3 regions of the Pseudoalteromonas sp. PSi26 genome follow, and region 1 is predicted to be linked to each of the others. Evidence: predicted binding sites of a transcription regulator. Region 1 holds the regulator's gene; each other region holds the start of a gene.
The links. Region 1 encodes sigma-54, which starts transcription at its own class of promoters, with help from an activator protein. Its sites were predicted from a motif close to GTTGGCACGNNNNTNGNNT; they were not measured.

Region 2: ACFI34_RS10975 (EF-hand domain-containing protein) is a predicted target of sigma-54. The motif match lies at 1,080-1,098, and genes of this name have one in related genera.
Region 3: ACFI34_RS05040 (BON domain-containing protein) is a predicted target of sigma-54. The motif match lies at 1,465-1,483, and genes of this name have one in related genera.

The regions. Positions count from the first base shown of each region.
Region 1 is NZ_JBHNYT010000016.1:75,595-77,870, forward strand. Features, by position in the region: gene hpf (ribosome hibernation promoting factor) at 1-76, opposite strand, end outside; gene ACFI34_RS15935 (RNA polymerase factor sigma-54) at 103-1,602, opposite strand; gene lptB (LPS export ABC transporter ATP-binding protein) at 1,672-2,276, opposite strand, start outside.
Region 2 is NZ_JBHNYT010000008.1:160,510-162,785, forward strand. Features, by position in the region: gene ACFI34_RS10970 (PA4780 family RIO1-like protein kinase) at 5-859, opposite strand; gene ACFI34_RS10975 (EF-hand domain-containing protein) at 1,152-1,427, shown strand; gene ACFI34_RS10980 (hypothetical protein) at 1,440-1,895, shown strand; gene ACFI34_RS10985 (FG-GAP repeat domain-containing protein) at 1,953-2,276, opposite strand, start outside.
Region 3 is NZ_JBHNYT010000003.1:262,449-264,724, forward strand. Features, by position in the region: gene ACFI34_RS05035 (mechanosensitive ion channel family protein) at 1-305, shown strand, start outside; gene ACFI34_RS05040 (BON domain-containing protein) at 1,073-1,393, opposite strand; gene srmB (ATP-dependent RNA helicase SrmB) at 1,634-2,276, opposite strand, start outside.

The DNA.
Region 1 (2,276 bases):
TCGCAAATTTGGTATTTATATAGTCTCTTAATGAATCAGTTAGTTCTACATGACGACCAGTTAAATTTAGTTGCATAAGCATTACCCTCTTTGTTTAGCGTCTTAAATCAGGCTCTTTCGCTGATTTGACGGTGGAATAGCAAGAGATTCGCGATATTTTGCGATTGTACGTCTTGCTACTTTAATTCCTTGCTCAGCCAATATATCCGCAATTTTGCTATCACTCAATGGTTTTGCTGAGTTTTCTGCTGCGATTAATTTTTTAATAAGTGCACGTATCGCTGTAGATGAACATTCCCCACCATTTTCGGTGCTTACGTGGCTTGAGAAAAAGTATTTAAGCTCAAATATTCCACGCGGTGTGTGCATATACTTTTGAGTAGTTACACGCGAAATTGTTGATTCGTGCATTTCTACCATTTCGGCAACATCATTTAAAACCATAGGTTTCATGGCTTCTGGGCCGTGTTCAAAAAAGCCTTGTTGTTGCTTTACAATACAGTTTGTCACTTTTAAAAGCGTGTCGTTTCTGCTTTCTAAACTTTTTATAAACCATTTAGCTTCTTGTAAATGTGAGCGAATAAATTGGCTATCACCGCTCGATTTAACTGTACGCGACATTGCAGCATACTGACTGTTTACACGAATTTTTGGCATGCTGTCTGGGTTTAGTTCAACTACCCAGCGGCCTTTAATTTTCTTAACCGACACATCAGGTATTACATACTCAGACTCTTCTCGCACTATTGTGTCTGCAGGCTTTGGATTAAGCGTATGAATAAGTGTCATTACTTCTTTAAGCTCATCTTCTTTGAGCTTCGTTTTTTTCATTAATGTACGGTAGTCGCGAGCAGCTAACAAATCTATGTGCTCGGTTAAAATCATTTTTGTTTCATCAATAAAAGGGGTGCCTTTATCAAACTGATTTAACTGAATACATAAACATTCTTGTAAGCTTCGTGCTGCAATACCCACTGGGTCAAATAGCTGAATGCGCTTTAAAACCGCCTCTATTTCATCAAGTTCAACCTCAACGTCATCGTCGTTATCTTGATTAAAGCTCTCTAAAATCTCTTCGCAACTGAGTGTCAGTATGCCTGAATCATCCACCGCTTCAACTATTGCAATAGCAATGGCTTCATCTGTAGGGCTAAATGGCGTTAATTGTAATTGCCACATTAAGTACTCGTGAAGCGTTTCAGTTGATGCGCCCTGATATATAGACTCATCTTCAGGCATTGGGCCTGAAGAGGATGCAGGGGCTGCACTCATGTACTCATCCCAGCTAACGTCCATTGCCATGTCGTCACTTACGGTATCTTTAGCAAGGGCTTCACCACTGTCTTGTTCGAACTCGCTGGGGGCTTCATCGGCAGATGCGCTTACTGTAACTTCATCGTTATCCGCTTTTTGCTCATTTTTGCCCGCAAGGTCATCGGCATAGTCTTGCTCCTCAACCTCAAGTAATGGGTTGCTGTCGAGCGCTTCTTGTATTTCTTGCTGAAGATCCAATGTGCTTAATTGCAGCAAGCGAATAGCCTGTTGCAACTGAGGTGTCATTGTAAGTTGCTGGCCCATGCGCAGCTGTAGTGATTGCCTCATGTATCTCTAACAATCCTTTTAAGTTGTTATAATTAATACTAGCAGATGCTTATAAATAAGGCGTAAATGTTACAGCCTAAATTGCTCGCCTAAATATACATCGCGTACAGTTTTATCATTTAATACGTGTTCAGGGGTACCAGAAGCAATCAGTTCCCCATGAGAAACAATGTAGGCTTTTTCACAAACATCAAGGGTTTCTCTCACATTGTGGTCTGTTATTAATACGCCAATACCACGGTTTTTTAGGTGTTCAATAATTTTTTTAATATCTAATACTGAGATAGGGTCAACACCGGCAAATGGTTCGTCTAACAAAATAAACTTTGGATCTGCAGCTAAAGCACGTGCAATCTCCACTCTACGACGTTCTCCGCCCGATAATGCCATACCTTTGCTGTCGCGAATGTGTTGAATGCTAAATTCATCTAATAGATTATTCAGTGTATCTTCTCTGGCTTGCTTAGTGAGCCCCTTTCGAGTTTCTAAAATAGCCATTAAGTTTTGATACACCGTTAGCTTTCTAAATATAGACGACTCTTGTGGTAAGTAGCCAATGCCTAATCTAGCACGACTATGCATAGGTAAAAGCGTAATATCATTCTCGTCGATAGATATTTTGCCTTTGTCGCTAGGGACTAAGCCTACAATCATGTAAAAGGTTGTTGTTTTAC
Region 2 (2,276 bases), on a different contig from region 1:
CGTTTTATTCTTCGTCTGAAAAGTTAATGCGCGCTAGTCGCTCTTGCTCTTCATCGGCTGCAGCTTGTATCTCGTCTAGTACTGAATCAACGTCAGCTTCTTCGCTGTCATCTTCAAATTCACCGGTGAGTATAGAATTAGGTGTAAGTTTTGCCTCTTCAAATAGCGCCCACATTTCTTTAGCGTATTGGGTATTTAACAACTCAGGTGCAAACTCACTATAGTAACGACGCATGTTGTTTACGTCACGAGCAAACATGGCTTCAGCGTTATTGTTAGCAGACGCATTTACAGCTTGCGGTAAATCAATAATCACAGGGCCTTTATCGTCAACAAGCACGTTAAACTCTGATAAATCGCCATGAATAATACCCGCGCACAGCATAAGCATAATGTAATGCATCATCAGTGTATGTTGTTTGATAGCTTCCTCTTTACTCATACTTACATGGCCTAGCTGCGGCGCAACATCGCCTTCGCTGTCAGACACAAGTTCCATAAGTAAAACACCATCAACACAAAAATATGTATCGGGTACACGCACACCGGCTCTAGCTAAACGAGAAAGAGCATCAACCTCAGCATTTTGCCAAATCTCTTCTTCTAACTGGCGTCCGTAACTTGAGCGTTTTCCCATTGCGCGAGCTTGGCGACCACCGCGAACTTTTCGGCCTTCTTGGTATTGTGCGGCTTTTTTAAAACTGCGTTTAACAGCATCTTTATAAACCTTTGCACACCGAATGTGTTCACCACAGCGAACTACAAATACATCGGCTTCTTTACCGCTCATTAGTCGGCTAAGTACTTCATCAATTAAACCGTCATCGATAAGGGGTTGTAAGCGTTTTGGTGTTTTCACAGCTTGCCTGCTAAGTGGAGTTGGTTATTAATCATTATTTAAGAAAGTGCTCTGTAATTAGTTGTTTTATATGCTCAAGCAGTATATCAGCTTTGAGAATTAAGGGCAGTATTACGCGCATTTACACATGCTTGCGTTAGCTTATCTGCTGATTGTAAATTGAGCAACCAGAACGCCCTAGAACACATCAATTTTTTAAATTATTTAATGCTTCCTTATTGTTTGCACATTTTTTGCGTTTTTAAGGTGTAAGTTTACGGTATCAACACGCCCTAAATATAAGGTTATTACTATGAAGCATTTAACATCAACGGCAATGATTGTATTACTTAGCATTGTTTTTTCGGCCAATATTGCTGCAAAAGGAAGTAATAACAAACCGCCTAAGCCAGACTTTTCAACTCTCGACACCGATGGCAATGGTGCAATTAGTTTTGATGAATTTAATACTAAAAAGCCACCTCACGGTGACGCACAGACTATTTTTGATGAAATTGATGCTGACGGTAATGGGGAAATAAGCGAGCAAGAATTAAGTGAACATAAACCACCTCGTCGTGAACGTTGAAAGGAAACTAACATGATCAATTCAATAAACAATAACGCTACTAGTTTTATGCCGCAGCAAAAAAGCCAAGCTGTATCGCTAACATCAGAACAAAGTGATTTTGTAAAAGAAACGCTAGCGCAATTTGATCCCGAAAACTTGACCTCTGAAGATGCAAAGAGCATTCAAGCTGCGTTTGAAGAGCAGGGTATTTCACCCACTAAAGAGCTGGCAGAATTGATGAGCGAGCTTGAATTTGATGCTAAAAGTATTGGTGATGCTGGCCGACCTGAAGGGCAAAGACCGCCTCCACCGCCACAAAATTCACTAGAGCAAGTTAATACAGAAGAGGTAGTAAGTTACCTTGATGAATTACTCGAGCAGTATTCAAGCCAAATAAATGATGAAGATAAAGGCGCTATACTCTCGGCCGTTCAAGAAAAGTTTGGCTTGTCTGAATCTGATTCGTTACTCAGTATTAAAGCGTAAATATATGCAAAAGCTGACATTAAAAGCCCAGTAATACTGGGCTTTTAATGTCGGTGGTTAGTTTAAGCGGGTTTTAATTTTACTGGTGCCATCTTCTTCGGTAAATTTAAACACAAAGTCTTTTTTACCGTCTTGGTTAATATCAACTAACAAAATATCTTTACTTTTTTTAGGTAGGGTTAATTTTATTTTTTTACGCTTTTTGCTCAGCAAATTGTTCTCATCGCCGTAGTAAACATAGAGCGTTTTTTTGCTGTACTTATAGACTGCATCGGTTTTGTTATCGCCGTTTATATCGCCTATGTATAAAGGCGGGGTTGCATCGCCATTACTCATATTTATTTCCATCTCAAGATCAATTTCTATGCTTGATTTGCTGGC
Region 3 (2,276 bases), on a different contig from region 1:
TTATTCGTAAAAACGAAACCGATGTCTATGCCGAAGGCTTTGGCGACAGTAGCATTAATTTATTGGTGTGGTTTTGGATTAAATACCCAGGTGAACCAGACTTTATGACAGTGCGCCATAAAGGCGTAGTCGCCGTTAAACAAGCGTTGGATGAAGCTGATATTAGTATTCCATTCCCTATTCGCACGCTCGATTTTGGTATTAAAGGCGGTGAAAAACTCGATGCCATGATCAGCGATAAAATTAACCAGCAATCATCAAATAAAGGCAACGCTGGTAGAGCAGATTCAAGCCAAAACGAATAAATGAGCCATTAATATCAGTGGGAATTATTTACTCACTCGTAACGCAATTTTACATTTAAATACGTGTTGTGGGCTTAAGTAAAGATGACTTATGAGTCAAAACAGTTAAATGCAGCTTTATAAAGCTGCATTTTTTATGGCTATTTGTGCGCTTGAGAAGGTGAGAGCAGCGTTAATTAATTATTGATTAAGGCCTATTTAGCTTTTGGGGTGAAATTGGAAGCGGGGTATATGATAAATCGATAAGGCTAAGCCTATTTTGTAGTTACTTCCCGAAACCGACGATAATGCACATAAATATAAAACATGCAGTAACTTTTGAGTTCCTCTCATAGGTTGTTCTTTCTTGTTGCCTAAAGAATAGGTAATAAAGAGCAAGTAGGGCGTATAAGCTGTATACGACTTTAAGGTATACGTACATAGGCGTAGTCATTAAAATAATGCAGGAGTAGGTACTGAGCTTACTGGGTCACAAATCGCGCACCGTAATTATGTTGCTCCTTGATAGAACACGCTTTAATAATGGCAGTTAAACAGGCCTAGGCTTAATATGAATTTATTATTTAAAGGGCTGATTATTAAGGCAAATATTAGGTTGCAATGTATGCAATTTACAATTGGTATTAGGTGGTAAATCAGAGGTAATTAAAGCGAGTTTAATTTTTGTAGTTAATGTGAGTTGCAAGTAACTACTGGCACAAAAAAGCGCAGCATGTGTTGGAGCAACATGCTGCGCCTAGGATCAATTGAATTAATAAAAATGCGATTTAAATAACACTGATTTTGTTACGGATGATTTTAACACCATCCATATTTTCTAAAAACTTTTGAGCAAGCGCACGTTCAAAACCGGTTTGCGCTTGACCATGTAATACTACCTCGCCATCTTTAACCTGTACGCGAATATTGCTTAATGCAAAGTTGGGGTTAGTACGAAGTGTGCTGGTAATGGTTTGCTGAAGGTTAGGTTGAGTTGCTACGCTGCTGACTACGGCTAGGTGTGTTGCTGCACTCACTTTGGTAGCGCAGGCTAACAAAAATAAACAACAAAACGAAACTAACGCGATAGTTAACTTTAAGCGGTTCATAACTCAATCCTTTTATATCAATTAAAAATTTAACCAAACCATTAAATACTCTGGCTATTCTGTGTTTAATATTACAAGTTCAGTGCCAGTTTTAATTTATTGAAATATAAGGTTATTTTATTAAGTGGGAATTCAGGTGGGCAATAATTACATTTAAATGGGTAGGTGTTACATGCACCGGTTACATATGTTACACGTATTAAAAAGCCGGCATACGCCGGCTTTGGTAAATATGCTAAGTTACTTTTTCTTTTTAACTTTCGCTTTTTTCTTTGCTTTCATTTTTACCGGATCTTTGCGCTTTTTAACCGGTGGCTTAGCCTCTTTATGCTGAGGCTCTATTCCTTTAATTACACGGCGTTTAAGCTTTTGTTCAATGTAGCGTTCTACTTTGTACAAAATACCAATATCGTGCGCTTCCACTAATGATATAGCGATACCTTTTTTACCTGCACGACCCGTACGGCCAATACGGTGAACATATACGTCGGCGGTACGTGGCATATCAAAGTTAATAACGTGGCTAATGTCAGATACGTCAATACCGCGAGCAGCTACATCTGTTGCAATTAATATTTTAGTGCGGCCACTATGAAAGTTTTCCATTGCTTTCATGCGCTTGTCTTGTGGCATTTCACCTCGCAGCCAAGCGGCTTTTACACCGTTATTAGTTAATTCACCAATGAGAGTTTCTAAACGTTCACGGGTTTTAACAAACACAATAGCTTTACTAACGTCTGGGCCGTTAAGGGTATTGACTAAAAGCTCGAGTTTATGGTGGTAATCATCAGCAAGATGAACCCACTGGTGAATTTTAGCTTTTTCTTTACGAGACGACTCAGCTTCTAACAAAGCCGGATCGTTTAATGTGGTTTCTGCAAAT